2 regions of the Aquipseudomonas campi genome follow, and region 2 is predicted to be linked to the other one. Evidence: predicted binding sites of a transcription regulator. Region 2 holds the regulator's gene; the other holds the start of a gene.

Region 1 (8,732 bases), 1.9 Mb from region 2:
GCTGGGCACGGTCAGCTCACGGCGCAGGGTGCTTTCAGCTTCCGGATCGGCCAGATCGAGCTTTTCATCAAAACCTGACACACCCACTTCCAGACCGCGCAGGGCTTTCTGCAGGGACTCCTGGAAGGTACGACCGATGGCCATGACTTCACCGACCGACTTCATCTGGGTGGTCAGGCGGGCGTCAGCTTTCGGGAACTTCTCGAAGGCAAAACGCGGGATCTTGGTCACGACGTAGTCGATGGCCGGCTCGAACGAGGCCGGGGTACGCCCACCGGTGATGTCGTTGCTCAGCTCGTCGAGGGTGTAACCCACGGCCAGCTTGGCGGCGATCTTGGCGATCGGGAAGCCGGTGGCCTTGGAGGCCAGCGCCGAGGAACGCGACACGCGCGGGTTCATCTCGATCACTACCATGCGGCCAGTGTTCGGGCAGATGCCGAACTGCACGTTGGAGCCGCCGGTTTCCACGCCGATCTCGCGCAGCACCGCAAGCGATGCGTTACGCAGGATCTGGTATTCCTTGTCGGTCAGGGTTTGCGCCGGGGCCACGGTGATCGAGTCACCGGTGTGCACGCCCATCGGGTCGAAGTTCTCGATGGCGCAGACGATGATGCAGTTGTCCTTCTTGTCACGGACCACCTCCATCTCGTATTCCTTCCAGCCGATCAGCGATTCGTCGATCAGCAGCTCGCTGGTCGGCGACAGATCCAGGCCGCGGGCGCAGATTTCTTCGAACTCTTCCCGGTTGTAGGCGATGCCGCCGCCGGTGCCGCCCATGGTGAAGGACGGACGGATGATGCAGGGGAAGCCGACCTTCTCCAGCACGCCGTAGGCCTCTTCCATGTTGTGCGCAATGCCGGAAACCGGGCAGGCCAGGCCGATGTCCTTCATCGCCTTGTCGAAGCGCGAACGGTCTTCGGCCTTGTCGATGGTGTCGGCATTGGCGCCGATCATTTCGACGCCGAATTTTTCCAGGATGCCGTGCTTTTCCAGGTCCAGCGCGCAGTTCAGCGCGGTCTGGCCGCCCATGGTCGGCAGCAGGGCGTCCGGGCGCTCCTTCTCGATGATCTTGGCCACGGTGGACCACTTGATCGGCTCGATGTAGGTAGCATCGGCCATGGCCGGGTCGGTCATGATGGTGGCCGGGTTGGAGTTCACCAGAATGACGCGGTAGCCCTCTTCTTTCAGGGCTTTACAGGCCTGGGCACCGGAATAGTCGAACTCGCAGGCCTGGCCGATAACGATGGGGCCGGCGCCGAGGATCAGGATGCTTTTGATGTCTGTACGTTTTGGCATGTTTCTTACTCGAATCCTTGGGTCAGTCGGCTGGCTTAACGGCGCTTGGCCATGGCTTCGATGAAGCGGTCGAACAGCGGGGCCACATCGTGCGGGCCGGGGCTCGCCTCGGGGTGCCCCTGGAAGCTGAACGCGTCCTTGTCGGTGCGCTCGATACCCTGCAGGGTGCCGTCGAACAGCGACTTGTGGGTGGCGCGCAGGTTGGCCGGCAGGCTCGGCTCGTCCACGGCAAAGCCGTGGTTCTGGCTGGTGATCATCACCACGCCACTGTCGAGGTCCTGCACCGGGTGGTTGGCGCCGTGGTGGCCGGTGCCCATCTTCACGGTCTTGGCGCCGGAGGCCAGGGCCAGCAGCTGGTGGCCGAGGCAGATGCCGAACAGCGGAATCTCGGTGTTGAGCACTTCCTTGATCGCCTGGATGGCGTAATCGCACGGCTCGGGGTCGCCAGGGCCGTTGGAGAGGAACACGCCGTCCGGGTTCAGCGCCAGCACGTCGCCGGCCGGGGTCTGTGCCGGCACCACGGTCAGGCGGCAACCGCGCTCGACCAGCATGCGCAGGATGTTGACCTTGACCCCGTAGTCATAGGCGACCACATGGTAGGGCAACTCGCTGGCGGCGATTTCCGGATGGCTGTCGGTTTTCAGCTCCCACACACTGGAGCGCCACTCGTAGCGCTCGGTGCAGCTGACCACTTTGGCCAGATCCATGCCTTTCAGGCCGGGGAAGCTGCGCGCCAGTTCCAGGGCCTTTTCCTCGGTGGCGTCTTCGCCAGCCAGGATGCAACCATTCTGCGAGCCTTTCTCACGCAGGATGCGGGTCAGGCGGCGGGTATCGATGCCGGCAATGGCGACAGTACCGTTTTCCTTGAGGTACTCGTCCAGCGGCTGCTTGTTGCGCCAGTTGCTGGAGGTCAGCGGCAGATCGCGAATGATCAGACCGGCGGCCCACACGCGGTTGGACTCGGCATCTTCCGGCGTGGTGCCGGTGTTGCCGATGTGCGGGTAGGTCAGCGTGACGATTTGCTGGGCATAGGAAGGATCGGTAAGGATTTCCTGATAGCCGGTCATGGCGGTGTTGAACACCACTTCACCGATGGTATGGCCGTCGGCCCCGATTGCTTCACCGCGGAAAATGCTGCCGTCGGCAAGGGCGAGTATGGCTGGCTTAGTCAAGAAGACCTCCCTTAGATCTGAAACTTGCACAAACGCAGGTTGTAAAAAAGCGGGATGACGTATTGACCGTCACCCCGCTTCTTTATCTGATTCATTCTGCGTTACTTTTAGTGGACACACTAAAGCAGGAAGCTTACAGGAAAACGCCTTTTCGGTCCACCGCCAGGATGGACCGAAAAGCTATCTCAGCTCAGCCCAAGCACATCCTGCATGTCATACAGCCCGGCCGGCTGGCTCTGCAGCCACAGCGCCGCACGCACCGCACCCTTGGCGAAGGTCATCCGACTGGAGGCCTTGTGGGTGATCTCCACCCGTTCGCCGTCGGCAGCGAACAATACCGTGTGATCGCCGACCACATCGCCAGCGCGCACGGTGGCAAAACCTATGGTTTCGCGCTCGCGAGCACCGGTCTGGCCTTCGCGCCCATAGACCGCAACCTTCTGGAGGTCACGCCCCAGGGCATTGGCCACCACTTCACCCATGCGCAGCGCGGTGCCGGAAGGCGCATCGACCTTGTGCCGATGGTGCGCCTCGATGATCTCGATATCGACCTCATCGCCCAGCACGCGGGCGGCTGTATCCAGTAGCTTCAGGCACAGGTTGACGCCGACGCTGTAGTTGGCGGCGAAGACGATCGGAATCTGCTTGGCCGCTTCCGCCAGCAACTGTTTCTCTTCCACGCTGAAGCCGGTGGTGCCGATGACCATGGCCTTGCCGGCCTGGCGGCAGACTTCCAGGTTTTTGAGGGTCACGGACGGGTGGGTGAAATCGATCAGTACATCGAACTGATCGAGCACCGCACCCAAATCACCCGCCAGCACCACACCGATCTTGCCCAGCGCCGCCAGTTCGCCAGCATCGGCGCCGATCAGGCTGCTGTCCGGACGATCCACCGCCGCGGTCAGTTTGGCGCCATCCGCCTGCTCGACCGCCTCGATCAGGATCTTGCCCATGCGCCCGGCGGCGCCCATCACTGCAATACGTCGCATAGCCAATTCCTTAGATATCGCCGAAGAACCGCTTCACGCCGTCGAACCAGCCACTGGCCTTGGGCGAGTGGGAGCTGTCGCCTTCCAGCGACTTGCGGAACTCTTCCAGCAGCTCGCGCTGGCGCTTGCCCAGGTTGACCGGAGTTTCCACCGCCACCTTGCACAGCAGGTCGCCGGCACCGCCGCCGCGCACCGGAGCCACACCCTTGCCACGCAGGCGGAACAGCTTACCGGTCTGCGTGCCTTCCGGAATCTTCAGTTTGACCCGGCCATCCAGGGTCGGCACTTCCAGCTCGCCGCCCAGCGCCGCGTCAGCGAAGCTGATCGGCACTTCGCAGTACAGGTGCTTGCCGTCGCGCTGGAAGATCGCGTGCTCGCGCACATTGACCACCACGTACAGGTCGCCCGCCGGGCCGCCCATGCTGCCGGCCTCGCCTTCGCCAGACAGGCGGATGCGGTCACCGGTATCGACACCGGCCGGCACCTTGACCGACAGGGTCTTGCTCTCTTCCACACGGCCCTGGCCATGGCAGCTGCCACAGGGGTCGGTGATCATCTTGCCGTTGCCGTGGCAACGCGGGCAGGTCTGCTGCACCGAGAAGAAGCCCTGCTGCATGCGCACCTGACCGATGCCACCGCAGGTCGTACAGGTCACCGGACTGGTGCCCTTCTTCGCCCCGGAGCCATCGCACGGTTTGCAGTTGACCAGGGTCGGCACGCGAATGGTCACGGTGGTGCCGCGCACCGCCTCTTCCAGATCCAGCTCCAGGGTGTAGCGCAGGTCGCTGCCACGCTGGGCGCCGCCACGGGAACCGCCGCGACCGCCACCGAAGAAGTCGCTGAACACGTCACCGAAAATGTCGGAGAAGTTCGCCCCACCACCGAAGCCGCCACCGCCACCCATCTGCGGGTCGACGCCGGCATGCCCGTACTGGTCATAGGCCGAGCGTTTGCTCGCATCGGAGAGCACTTCGTAGGCCTCGTTGGCCTCCTTGAATTTCTCTTCCGAGGCTTTGTCATCCGGATTACGGTCCGGGTGGTGCTTCATCGCCAGGCGCCGGTAAGCCTTTTTCAGCTCCGCCTCGCTGACACCGCGCTCCACACCGAGCACTTCGTAATAGTCACGTTTGGCCATACATCAACACCTTTAAATTCGTCTGCTCCAGACACGCCAACGCGGGAGCAAGCTCCCGCGCGGCGAATCGCACCTGCCGAAGCCAAGCTTCGGCGGGCAGGAACTAAGGCAAGCCGAAGCTTACTTGTTGTCCTTGACCTCTTCGAACTCGGCATCGACGACATCGTCGGCCGCGTCCTGAGCCTGGTCTGCACCCTGAGCGGCAGCGCCCGGCTGCGGCTGCTCGGCGTACATCTTCTGCGCCAGCGGGGCAGTGACTTCGGACAGCGCATTCATCTTCGCTTCGATGACTGCCTTGTCGTCGCCCTTGACGGCAACTTCCAGCTCGCCCAGCGCCTTCTCAATGGCCGCCTTCTCGTCAGCCGTGGCCTTGTCGCCGGCTTCGGTGATCATCTTGCGGGTGGCATGCACCAGACCGTCGCCCTGGTTGCGGGCAGTGACCAGCTCCTCGAACTTGCGGTCTTCCTCGGCGTTGGCCTCGGCGTCACGCACCATCTGCTCGATTTCTTCCTCGGACAGACCGGAGTTGGCCTTGATCACGATGGACTGCTGCTTGCCGGTGGCCTTGTCTTTGGCGCCGACGTGCAGGATGCCGTTGGCGTCGATGTCGAAGGTCACTTCGATCTGCGGCACGCCACGCGGAGCCGGCGGGATCTCGGCCAGGTCGAACTTGCCCAGCGACTTGTTCTGCGCGGCTTGCTTGCGCTCGCCCTGCAGCACATGAATGGTCACCGCGCCCTGGTTGTCGTCGGCAGTCGAGAACACCTGCGACTTCTTGGTCGGGATGGTGGTGTTCTTTTCGATCAGCGCGGTCATCACGCCACCCATGGTTTCGATACCCAGGGTCAGCGGCGATACGTCGAGCAGCAGCACGTCTTTCACGTCGCCCGCCAGCACGGCGCCCTGAATCGCAGCACCGATGGCTACGGCTTCGTCCGGGTTGACGTCCTTGCGCGCTTCTTTGCCGAAGAACTCGGCGACTTTCTGCTGCACCAGCGGCATGCGAGTCTGACCGCCGACCAGGATCACTTCGTCGATGCTGCTAACGTCCAGACCGGAGTCTTTCAGAGCAATGCGGCACGGCTCGATGGTACGGGTGACCAGCTCTTCAACCAGGGCTTCCAGCTTGGCGCGGGAAATCTTCACGTTGAGGTGCTTAGGCCCCGTGGCGTCGGCAGTGATGTACGGCAGGTTGACGTCGGTCTGCTGCGCGGACGACAGCTCGATCTTGGCCTTCTCGGCAGACTCTTTCAGGCGCTGCATGGCCAGCGGATCGCCTTTCAGGTCGATGCCGGACTCTTTCTTGAATTCGTCGACGAGGTAGTCGATCAGACGAATGTCGAAGTCCTCACCACCGAGGAAGGTGTCACCGTTGGTGGCCAGCACTTCGAACTGGTGCTCACCGTCGACTTCGGCGATCTCGATCACCGACACGTCGAAAGTACCACCACCCAGGTCATAGACGATCACGGTGTGGTCGCCCTTGCCCTTGTCCATGCCATAAGCCAGCGCAGCCGCGGTCGGCTCGTTGATGATGCGCTTGACCTCGAGACCGGCGATGCGGCCGGCGTCTTTGGTGGCCTGGCGCTGGCTGTCGTTGAAGTAGGCCGGAACGGTGATGACCGCCTCGGTGACTGGCTCGCCGAGGTAGTCTTCGGCGGTCTTCTTCATCTTCTTCAGCACTTCCGCGGAGATCTGCGGCGGTGCCATTTTCTGGCCCTTCACTTCGACCCAGGCGTCACCGTTGTCGGCCTTGGCGATTTTGTACGGGACCATCTTGATATCTTTCTGCACCACGTCTTCGTCGAAGCGACGACCGATCAGGCGCTTCACCGCGTACAGGGTGTTGTGCGGGTTGGTCACGGCCTGGCGCTTGGCGGCCTGACCGACCAGGATCTCGCCGTCGTTGGCGTAGGCGATGATGGACGGCGTAGTACGCGCGCCTTCGGCGTTTTCGATGACCTTGACGCTACCGTTTTCCAGAATGGCGACGCAGGAGTTGGTAGTCCCCAGGTCGATACCGATGATTCTGCCCATTTTTACTCTCCAAAAACTGTGTCTTTAACCTTGGTTGCGCGGCCCGTAGATTGGATTGGCCGCGCCAGCACTAAATCGCTTGTACTAATAGATGGGGGCTGTAGCGCCGATTTCAAGCCTGCTCGTCAATCGACGGCAGCGGCGCGCTCGGCGCCTTACTGACCACGACCATGGCCGGGCGCAGCAGGCGACCATTGAGCAGGTAGCCCTTCTGGAACACCTTGAGCACGGAGTTCGGCTCGACATGGGTGCTTTCTTCCATGGCCATCGCCTGGTGGTGCTCCGGATTGAACGGCACACCATGCGGATCGACCGCTTCCAGCTGATAACGCTTGAGGGTGTCGTGGAACAGCTTGAGGGTCAGCTCCATGCCTTCACGCACGGCCTTGATCGCCTCGTCGTTGGGGCTGGACAGCTCCAGGCCGCGCTCCAGGCTGTCGACTACCGGCAGCAGGTCATTGGCGAATTTTTCCAGGGCGAACTTGTGCGCCTTCTCGACATCCTGCTCGGCACGCCGGCGCACGTTCTGCAGATCAGCAGCCACGCGCAGGGACTGATCCTGCGCAGCGGCCAGCTGCTCTTCGAGCGATTGCACACGGGCAATCAGATCCTCACCAAACGCCCCCTCGGGCGCCGGATTGTCCTGCGGATTCTGTGGATCGAGAGTCTGTTCGTCAGCCATTGGGTCCTCCTATCAATACGCCAGCGGGTCATGGCCCGCGTTTCTTCCGCCTATATGGGGCCCAAACACAGGCTTTCAAGGGTTATTGTCAGGACAAAACAAAACACTGTATAAATAGCCAGCACAATTTTTTGGGAGTGATCTCCATGCTGGCGCACCTGTCCGTACACAACTACGCCATCGTCGAACATCTGGATCTGGAACTGGCCCGTGGCATGTCGGTGATCACCGGCGAGACCGGCGCCGGCAAGTCGATCATGCTCGACGCCCTCGGCCTGGCCCTTGGCGATCGCGCCGACAGCGGCGTAGTGCGCCCCGGCGCAGACAAGGCGGACATCCTCGCCAGCTTCGATCTGGACGACATTCCGGAAGCCCGCACCTGGCTCAGCGAGCGCGACCTGGACAACGACGGGCCATGCATCCTCCGACGGGTGATCACCAGCGAAGGCCGCTCGCGTGGCTATATCAATGGTGCACCCTGCCCACTGGGCGACCTCAAGGCTCTCGGCGAGCTGCTGATCGATATCCACAGCCAGCACGAGCACCAGTCGCTGCTCAAGCCGGACACCCACCGCCGCCTGCTCGACGAGTACGCCGGTAGCCAGGAGCTGGCCCGCCAGGTGCAACTGGCCGCCCAGCGCTGGCGCCAGACCCGCCAGGAATTGCAGCGTCTGACCTCGACCAGCGACGAACAACGCGCCCGCCACCAGCTGCTCAGCTATCAGCTGGAAGAGTTGGAAAATCTGACCCTCGGCGACAACGAACTGCAGCAGCTGGAGCAGGAACACAAGACCCTGAGCAACGCCGAACAGCTACTCGGCGCCTGCCGCCAGGTGCTCGACCTATGCAGCGAGAGCGACGCCGGCAACGTGCTGTCGGCACTGACCGCCAGCCTCAACCGCCTCGGCGCGTTCAGCAGCCAGCCCGGCGCGCTCGGCGAGGCCAGCAACCTGCTGGCCAGCGCGCAGATCCAGGTCGAGGAAGCGGTCGGCGAGCTGAACCGTTTCATCGACCACTTCGACGCCGACCCGCAGCGCCAGCAGATCCTCGAAGAACGCCTCGACGCCATCTACACCCTGGCACGCAAGCACCGCATCCAGCCCACCGAGCTCGGCGAGCTGCAGCAGCGCCTGCTGGAAGAACTGGAAGGCCTGAATGCCGACGACCAGGCCAGCGAACGCCTGACCGAGGAGCTGGCGGCCTACGCCCGTCATTACCAGGAAAAGGCCAGTGAGCTGAGCGAACTGCGCCAGCAGGCCGCCAAGCGCCTGGCCGATGCCGTGCAGATCGAGATGCAGAGCCTGGGCATGCCCGGCGGACGTTTCAGTATTCAGTTGCAGGGCAGCAGCGCCGAAGAGCCGCAGCCCTATGGCCTGGAGCAGGTCGAATTCCTGGTCAGCGCCAACCCCGGCCAACCGTTG
Region 2 (8,732 bases):
GTCGCTCAGGGCGAGCGCGACTGGAAGCACGTGCTCGACGAGTTCTACGGCGACTTCAAGAAGAAGCTGGAAGTGGCTGGAGAAGCCGACAGCGGCATGCGTGCCAACCAGCCGACCCTGACCGATATCGCCTGCCGCGATTGCGGGCGGCCGATGATGATCCGTACCGCCTCCACCGGCGTGTTCCTCGGCTGCTCCGGCTACGCCCTGCCGCCGAAAGAACGCTGCAAGGCCACCATCAACCTGATTCCGGGTGACGAAATCGCCGCCGATGACGAAGGCGAGTCTGAATCCCGCGTGCTGCTGAACAAGCACCGCTGCCCGATCTGCGCCACGGCGATGGATGCCTATCTGCTGGACGAAACCCGCAAGCTGCATATCTGCGGCAACAACCCGGATTGCTCGGGCTACGAGATCGAACAGGGCCAGTACCGCATCAAGGGCTACGAAGGGCCGAGCCTGGAGTGCGACAAGTGCGGCAGCGAGATGCAGCTGAAGACCGGCCGCTTCGGCAAGTTCTTCGGTTGCACCAACAGCACCTGCAAGAACACCCGCAAGCTGCTGCGCAGCGGCGAGGCGGCGCCGCCGAAGATGGACGCGGTGCAGATGCCCGAGCTCAAGTGCGAGAAAGTCAACGACACCTACGTGCTGCGTGACGGCGCTTCCGGTCTGTTCCTGGCTGCCAGCCAGTTCCCGAAGAACCGCGAAACCCGTGCGCCACTGGTGCTGGAGCTGATCCCGCATAAAGACGAGATCGATCCCAAATACCACTTCCTGCTGGATGCACCGAAGAAAGATCCGGAAGGCCGTCCGGCGGTTATCCGCTACAGCCGCAAGACCAAGGAGCAGTATGTGCAGAGCGAGGTGGACGGCAAACCCACCGGCTGGCGCGCCTTCTTTTCGGGCGGCAAGTGGAAAGTGGAAAGCAAGGGCTGAGTGACCGAGTCCGGCGCGCCTGGCGCGCCGGCCGGTAATCGGCTTCGCATGAAGTCTGGAGGGCCTTGCCATGGCGCATGAGCTGTATACCCGTACCAATCAGAAGATCTATTTCGCCGGTCTGGCGCTGGAGAACCTGCGCAAGGCTGAGGCAGGCACCTCCATGCATGGTCAGGGGCAGGTGCAGGCCGAGCGTGAGGCTGCGCTGTTCCATCTGTACGGCGCGTTGCTCGGGCTGTGCCATGAGATTGCTGGCTACTACCGTCTGCCGGAAGCCAATGTGCCGCGTGCCGAGTTGCTGCTGAATCAGGCTGTGTTGCAGGCAGCGCCGAGTCCTGAATTAGCCGAGCTGGTCGAGTTGGCGCAGCAGTCGGAGACCTGGCTGGCGCAACTGCTGCAGGCTTACGCCAAGCTGTTCCAGCCGCCACAGGCGCCGAAGACGGCCAAGGTCGATCCGACTTTGCCGCTGATCCAGGCGGTCAGTGTCGAAGAGGAAGTGCCGCAATTGGGGCGCGAAGAGCTGGAAGCCTGGCGCCAGCAGCTCAAGCAGCTGGCCCTGCGGTTTCGCGAGTCGCTCAGCGAGTGCTGAGTGCTAAGAGCCTGTTCAAAGTCTCGCGAGCTAGAGTCAGGCAAGGCGAAGTCGGGCGAAGAAGCGCAGTTTACGAGTTGTAAATGAGCATGACTCGTTTCACTCGCCCTTCGGGTCGCGCTAAAGCGCGTTAGCGGCAAGCCGCTTGCTGAGCCCGATTTCAACGCAACATGGCCGACGCGCAGCAGACTTTGAACAGATTCTAAGGGATGGGTGGGCTAGGGCGGTTATCTCTTGGCTGGTACACTGCCCGTCTGATTGGAGAATTTTGCTATGCCTACATCCTTCCTGGAAATCGTCGAGCTTCCTGACGGCCGCATTGCCCTGCGCCGTGCCGAGGATGAGGAAACCCTGGTGACCCTGGATTTCTCCGCCGATGCCAAAGCCTTTCTGCAGGGGCAGCACGTCGAGGTGGCCAAGGCCATGCTGAACGTTGGTGTGCAAATGGCTGGTCGCCTCGCCGAAGGCGATATGGAGCATGACGATCAGCCGCGGGTGCTGCACTGATCCAGCCCGCATGAGTGCTACCTGATCACTTCAGGCAAGCGTTAGCGCAATACCCTCTTTCTACAGAAACATCTTCCGCAGACTTCAGGCGGGGCAGTTGCTGCCTCTGGCCAGTCAGTCCAGGCGAATATTCAGACTCTGTGCGCTGCCCAGTCGGGCCGAGCAGCTCAGGCTCAGGCGTTGTGCTGGCTGCAGTTTGATCCAGCTGATCACGGTGTGGCTGCGGCCCAGGCGTAGCGCTTCACTGGCGAGATCGAAGCTGTTCTGTCCAGAGCGCGGCTGCAGCACCAGCAAGCGATCCAGATTGAGTCCGGCGCTGCGCAGCCAGGCATTGGTCAGGCCGGCGGGTGGGGCGATAAGGGTCAGCCAGCGGGCGTCCTGATTCTGGCTCAGTTCGCGCAGTACCGGGCCCAGCAGGTGGCGGCAGTGATTCATCGAGCCAGACAGCGACAGCTCGCTGAAGGGCTCCGATTCTTCTGCCCAGGAGGGCAGTTCAACGCTATCGGTGAGTTGAGGGGTCAGGCTCTGGCCCAGGAAAGCTTCGAACAGCGGAAGTTGCGAACGATTCAGCGACTGCGGGAACTGCATGAAGCTCTCCTTACGACTTAGTGGCGTAGCACGTTAACGACGGATCACGCCGACACTCAAACCTTCGATGATCAGATCCTGTTCTTCCAGATTCACTTCGATTGGGGCGAACTCGGGGTTTTCGGCAATCAGAAGCACCTTGTTGCCGCTGCGCTGAAAGCGCTTGACCGTGACCTCGTCGTCGATGCGGGCGACTACTATCTGGCCGTTGCGGGCTTCGCGGGTGGTGTGTACGGCGAGCAGGTCGCCGTCGAAAATGCCGATGTCCTTCATGCTCATTCCGCGTACCCGTAGCAGGTAGTCGGCACGTGGATGGAAGAAGCCTGGATTGATTTGGCAGGACTCTTCGACATGCTGCTGGGCCAGGATCGGCGCACCGGCGGCAACCCGGCCAATGATGGGCAGGCCTTCTTCTTCCTGGGCCTCCGGCTCGTAGCCAGGGATGCGGATGCCACGCGAAGCGCCCGGGGTCATCTCGATGGCGCCTTTGCGGGCCAGGGCCTTGAGGTGCTCCTCGGCGGCGTTGGGCGACTTGAAACCCAGCTCCTGGGCGATTTCGGCGCGGGTAGGCGGGTAACCGTTTGCTTCCAGGCAGCGCTTGATGAAGGCGAGGATTTCAGCTTGGCGAGGCGTGAGCTTGAGCATGATGGTCGTCTGTCTGTTTATACAGTTGCTGTGATTATATACAGTGATATTGGCCTGGCAACAGTTCTTTTCGGTCAGGGCCTTGTGGCTGTTTCTGCGGCTTGCCGGCATTGCGCAAGGTTTTGCCAATCTGCTCTATGGTTAAATGCGTGACTGGTCAGCCATGAATGGGCCTGCGAGGCTTGACAGGGCATCGGCCTGAAACGTATGTTTCAAACAAGTGTTTGTCAGGTGGATAATTCATGGCTCAGTCAGAAACTGTCGAGCGCATTCTCGATGCTGCAGAGCAGTTGTTTGCGGAAAAAGGCTTCGCCGAGACTTCTCTGCGCCTGATCACCAGCAAGGCTGGGGTCAATCTGGCAGCGGTCAACTACCACTTCGGCTCAAAGAAGGCGCTGATCCAGGCGGTGTTCTCGCGTTTCCTCGGCCCGTTCTGCGCCAGCCTGGAAAAGGAACTGGATCGCCGTCAGGGCAAGCCGGAGAACAAGGCCAGCCTCGAAGAGTTGCTGGAAATCCTTGTAGAGCAGGCGCTGGCAGTCAAACCGCGCAGCGGTAACGACTTGTCCATTTTCATGCGCCTGCTGGGCCTGGCATTCAGTCAGAGCCAGGGGCACCTGCGGCGTTACCTGGAAGACATGTACGGCAAGGTGTTCCGTCGCTACTTGGTGCTGTTGCACGATGCCGCGCCGCGCATACCGCCGCTGGAGTTGTTCTGGCGCGTGCATTTCATGCTGGGTGCCGCGGCGTTCAGCATGTCCGGGATCAAGGCGTTGCGGGCGATTGCCGAGAACGATTTTGGCGTGGATACCTCGATCGAGCAGGTCATGCGCCTGATGGTGCCGTTCCTCGCCGCAGGCATGCGCTCGGAGACCGGGGTCAACGATGAGGCGCTGGCCAGTGCTCAGCTCAAGCCGAGAGCCAAGGTAGCAGTCGCCGCGAAAGGCTGATTGCGGCTGTGCCCGAGCGGGCTGATCGGCTAAGCTAGCCGCCCATGTGCCCGCTCGATTTCCTGCATATTTCCATTGCTGATCAATGCCTGTACGGCTTCGCCGACGGGCGATTGGTGCTGCGCCTGGCCGTCTCCACGGCTCTGAATGGGGCGGGGGAGCGCAGTGGTTCTAACTGCACGCCACGCGGCCGTCATCAGGTGCGGGCGAAGATCGGCGAGGACTTGCCGCTCGGTGCGGTTTTGCGCGGGCGGCGCTGGACCGGTGAGGTCTGGTCCAGTGAGTTGCACCAGCAGTTTCCCGGTCGCGACTGGATCCTTACCCGCATTCTCTGGCTCAGTGGTTGCGAACCGGGCATCAACCGCCTGGGCGCCGTCGATACCTTTCGCCGCTACATCTACCTGCACGGCACGCCGGACACCGAGCCGCTGGGTGTGCCGCTGTCCCATGGCTGCGTGCGCCTGCGCAACGCCGACCTGCTGCAACTTTTCCCCCGTGTGCCGCTGCACTGCGCGGTACTGATCGATGAGGCGCCGTGTCCCGCATGGGCAGCCGCCGATCTCGTTTAAGGACTATTCGTGAAGACTCCCCTGTATGGCTCCCTGATGCTGGACGTGCATGGCACCTGGCTGACCGCCGAGGACCGGCAGATCCTGCGCCAGCCTCAAGTGGGTGGGCTGATCCTGTTCGCCCGCAATATCGAAGACCCGCGCCAGGTGCGCGAGCTGAGTGCGGCGATCCGCGCCGTACGCCCGGATCTGTTGCTGGCGGTAGACCAGGAAGGCGGTCGCGTGCAGCGCTTGCGCCAGGGCTTCGTGCGCCTGCCGGCGATGCGTGCGCTGGCTGATAATGCCAACGCCGAATACCTGGCCGAGCAATGCGGCTGGCTGATGGCCACGGAAGTGCTGGCGGTCGGTCTCGACTTGAGCTTCGCCCCGGTGCTGGATCTCGATTACCAGCGCAGCGCGGTGGTGGGTAGCCGCAGCTTCGAGGGTAATCCCGAGCTGGCGACTACGCTGGCCGGTGCCTTCATCCGTGGCATGGCGGCGGCAGGCATGGCCGCTACCGGCAAACACTTCCCCGGCCATGGCTGGGCCGAGGCTGACTCCCATGTGGCCATTCCGGTGGACGAGCGCAGTCTGGACGAGATTCGTGGCAACGACCTGATCCCCTTCCTGCGTCTCAGCCAGCAGCTGGCGGCGGTGATGCCGGCCCATGTCATCTATCCGCAGGTCGACAGCCAACCGGCCGGGTTCTCGCGGCGCTGGCTGCAGGACATCCTGCGTGGCGAGCTGGGCTTCCAGGGCGTGATCTTCAGCGACGACCTGTCCATGGCTGGCGCCCATGTGGTCGGCGACGCGGCCAGCCGCATCGAGGCGGCGCTGAGTGCCGGCTGCGACATGGGCCTGGTGTGCAACGACCGCGGCGCCGCCGAGCTGGCCCTCAGCGCCCTGCAGCGCATGCAAGTGCAGCCGCCCAAGGGCCTGGCGCGCATGCGCGGGCAGGGCTTTGCCAGTACCGAATACCGCCAGCAGCCGCGCTGGCTGGCTGCTGTGGCTGCACTGCGCGCCGCGCAACTGATCGATTAAAGGATAAGCGCATGACTGTCTACGCCATTATCGGCGGCACCGGCCTGACCCAACTGGAAGGCCTGACCCTGAGCGAAGAGCTGTCGCTCGATACGCCCTACGGCGCCCCTTCGGCTGCGATCCAGCGCGGCGAATATGCCGGGCGCGAGGTGTTGTTTCTCGCCCGCCATGGCCATCCGCACCGTATTCCGCCGCATCAGGTGAACTACCGCGCCAACCTCTGGGCACTGCAGCAGGCCGGTGCCGAGGCGATCATCGCGGTCAACGCGGTCGGTGGCATTCATGCCGCCATGGGCAGTGGTCACCTCTGTGTGGCGCACCAGATCATCGATTACACCTGGGGCCGCGAGCACACCTATTTCGCCGGCGACATTGAGCACGTCACCCATATCGATTTCAGCTACCCCTATGACGAACCGCTGCGCGGCAAGCTGATCGCCGCCCTGCAGGCGCTGGGCCATGCATACAGCAGTCACGGCGTGTACGGCGCCACCCAGGGCCCGCGCCTGGAAAGCGTGGCGGAAATCGCCCGCATGGAGCGCGACGGCTGCGATATCGTCGGCATGACCGGCATGCCCGAGGCAGCCCTGGCCCGTGAGCTGGAGCTGCCCTATGCCTGCCTGGCGTTGGTGGTCAACCCGGCGGCCGGCAAGTCCAGCGGCATCATCACCATGGCTGAGATCGAGCAGGCCCTGGCCGACGGCATCGGCAAGGTCAAGGCAGTGCTGGCGCGGGTGCTGAGCGAGTAGTTTTTCGCGGGTACAAAAAAAGCCCCGCACTGCGGGGCTTTTGCTTTCTCGGTCGGGATTACTGTGGCGTGACTTTCACCAGCATGCCCAGGCTGCCGTGATCCAGGTAGGTCAGCTCGCCGTTCTTCAGACGAGTGCGCTGTTTGATGCGCTCGCTACCGGTCAGCAGGGCGTCGGCGTCGAACTGGTTGACCCAGATGTCGGCGTCGATATCGACCAGGCGCTCCAGCAGGGTGAGGGCGATGGTGCCTTCCACCGGGTAGTGGCCGAACTGCTCGTTGCCGGTGCTCAGTGCCGACTTGCCTGGGATCGCGCCGAGGGTCTGGGCCCAGGCCTTGTGCAGCAGCACCTGATAGCCGCTGCCCGGGTTGAGCTTGGCCGCTACGTCTTCCAGGGCAATGCCGCGCTCGTTGCCGGCAATCGATTGGGCGCCTGTGGCCCAGTCGTCTGGTGCCGGCTGGCTGGCGACCACCGGCTGGCCGGCCTGGCGGAACACGATGACCTCGATCTGGTACAGCGCATCGGCGAAAGCCGACGGTGCCAGCAGGCAGAGCAGCAGGGTGAAGTGGCGGAATGCGCGCATGGGGTCAGTCCTTTAAGCAGATTGCGGTAGTAAGAACCTGTTTAGTATCTCTTGATCGTCGGCCATGCTGCGTTGAAATTGGCCTCAGACTGCTCATTTACACCTCGTAAACTCCGCGTCCTCGGCCAATTTCGCCTTGCCTGGCTCTAGCTCAAAAGATCCTAAACAGATTCCAAGCGCTCGAGCAGGGCCTCGAGGGTATTGAATCGTTCTTCCGGGCGCTCCATCGGCACCTGGAACTTGAACATGGTGGCGCCTTCGAACTTGTAGCGCTTGGGTTGGCTCTGGATCAGCTTGATCAGCGTCAGCGGATCGACGCAGGTGGTGGCGGCGAACTCGATGCGTCCGCCTTGCGGGCCGGCGTCGATCTTCTTGATCCCGAGCTTTTCCGCCTGCAGCTTGAGCAGGGTGATGCGTACCAGATTTTTGGTCGGCTCCGGCAGCAGGCCGAAGCGGTCGATCATCTCCACTTGCAGCTCTTTCAGGCCATCCTCGTCGGCGGCGTTGGCGATGCGCTTGTAGAGAATCAGCCGCGCGTGCACATCCGGCAGATAGTCCTCGGGGATCAGCGCCGGCACTCGCAGGTTGATCTCCGGGCCGCCACCCAGCGGCTGGTCGAGGTTGGGCTGCTCGCCCTTGCGGATGGCCTTTACCGCGCGCTCGAGCATTTCCATATAGAGGGTGAAACCGACCGCCTGGATCTGCCCGCTCTGGCCGTCGCCGAGCAGTTCGCCGGCGCCGCGGATTTCCAGGTCATGGGTGGCCAGGAGGAAACCGGCGCCGAGGTCCTGGGCACCGGAGATGGCTTCCAGGCGCTTCTGCGCATCATCAGTCATCTGCTTGCGTGGTGGCGTCAACAGGTAAGCGTAGGCCTGGTGGTGGCTACGGCCGACGCGGCCGCGCAGTTGGTGCAGCTGGGCCAGGCCGAACTTGTCGGCGCGCTCGATGATGATGGTGTTGGCGCTGGGCACGTCGATGCCGGTCTCGATAATGGTCGAGGCGATCAGCACGTTGAAACGCTTGTGGTAGAAGTCGCCCATCACCTGTTCCAGCTCGCGCTCGCGCATCTGCCCATGGCCGATGCCGATGCGCGCCTCGGGCACCAGTTCTGCGAGGTCGGCGGCGCATTTCTCGATGGTCTTCACATCGTTGTGCAGGTAGTACACCTGGCCACCGCGCAGCAGCTCGCGCAGCAGCGCTTCCTTGATGGTCGGGTTGTTCTGTTCCATGACGAAGGTGCGCACCGACAGGCGCCGCGCCGGCGGGGTGGCGATGATCGACAGGTCGCGCATGCCGGCCACCGCCATATTCAGGGTGCGCGGAATAGGCGTGGCGGTGAGGGTGAGGATATCCACCTCGCTGCGCAGGGCCTTGAGCTGTTCCTTCTGGCGCACGCCGAAACGATGCTCTTCGTCGATGATCACCAGGCCCAGGTTGCTGAACTTGACGTCTTCCTGCAGCAGCTTGTGGGTGCCGATAACGATATCCACCTTGCCTTCGGCCAGTTGCTGGACGGCCTCGCCGACTTCCTTGGCGCTCTTGAAGCGGCTCATCACCTCGACCTTGACCGGCCAGTCGGCGAAGCGGTCGCGGAAGCTG

The links. The regulator LexA, encoded in region 2, represses DNA repair genes until DNA is damaged. The targets are predictions, from matches to a motif close to CTGTNTNNNNANACAG.
Region 1: a site for LexA is predicted at 7,418-7,433, ahead of recN (DNA repair protein RecN). Genes of this name have one in related genera too.

The regions. Positions count from the first base shown of each region.
Region 1 is NZ_CP053697.2:3,593,871-3,602,602, forward strand. Features, by position in the region: gene carB (carbamoyl-phosphate synthase large subunit) at 1-1,296, opposite strand, end outside; gene carA (glutamine-hydrolyzing carbamoyl-phosphate synthase small subunit) at 1,332-2,468, opposite strand; gene dapB (4-hydroxy-tetrahydrodipicolinate reductase) at 2,654-3,457, opposite strand; gene dnaJ (molecular chaperone DnaJ) at 3,468-4,592, opposite strand; gene dnaK (molecular chaperone DnaK) at 4,713-6,629, opposite strand; gene grpE (nucleotide exchange factor GrpE) at 6,742-7,311, opposite strand; gene recN (DNA repair protein RecN) at 7,458-8,732, shown strand, end outside.
Region 2 is NZ_CP053697.2:1,718,375-1,727,106, forward strand. Features, by position in the region: gene topA (type I DNA topoisomerase) at 1-936, shown strand, start outside; gene HNE05_RS07945 (DUF6586 family protein) at 1,007-1,525, shown strand; gene HNE05_RS07950 (hypothetical protein) at 1,799-2,032, shown strand; gene sulA (SOS-induced cell division inhibitor SulA) at 2,147-2,620, opposite strand; gene lexA (transcriptional repressor LexA) at 2,654-3,265, opposite strand; gene HNE05_RS07965 (TetR/AcrR family transcriptional regulator) at 3,508-4,212, shown strand; gene HNE05_RS07970 (L,D-transpeptidase) at 4,257-4,781, shown strand; gene nagZ (beta-N-acetylhexosaminidase) at 4,818-5,801, shown strand; gene HNE05_RS07980 (S-methyl-5'-thioinosine phosphorylase) at 5,813-6,550, shown strand; gene HNE05_RS07985 (CsiV family protein) at 6,609-7,133, opposite strand; gene mfd (transcription-repair coupling factor) at 7,295-8,732, opposite strand, start outside.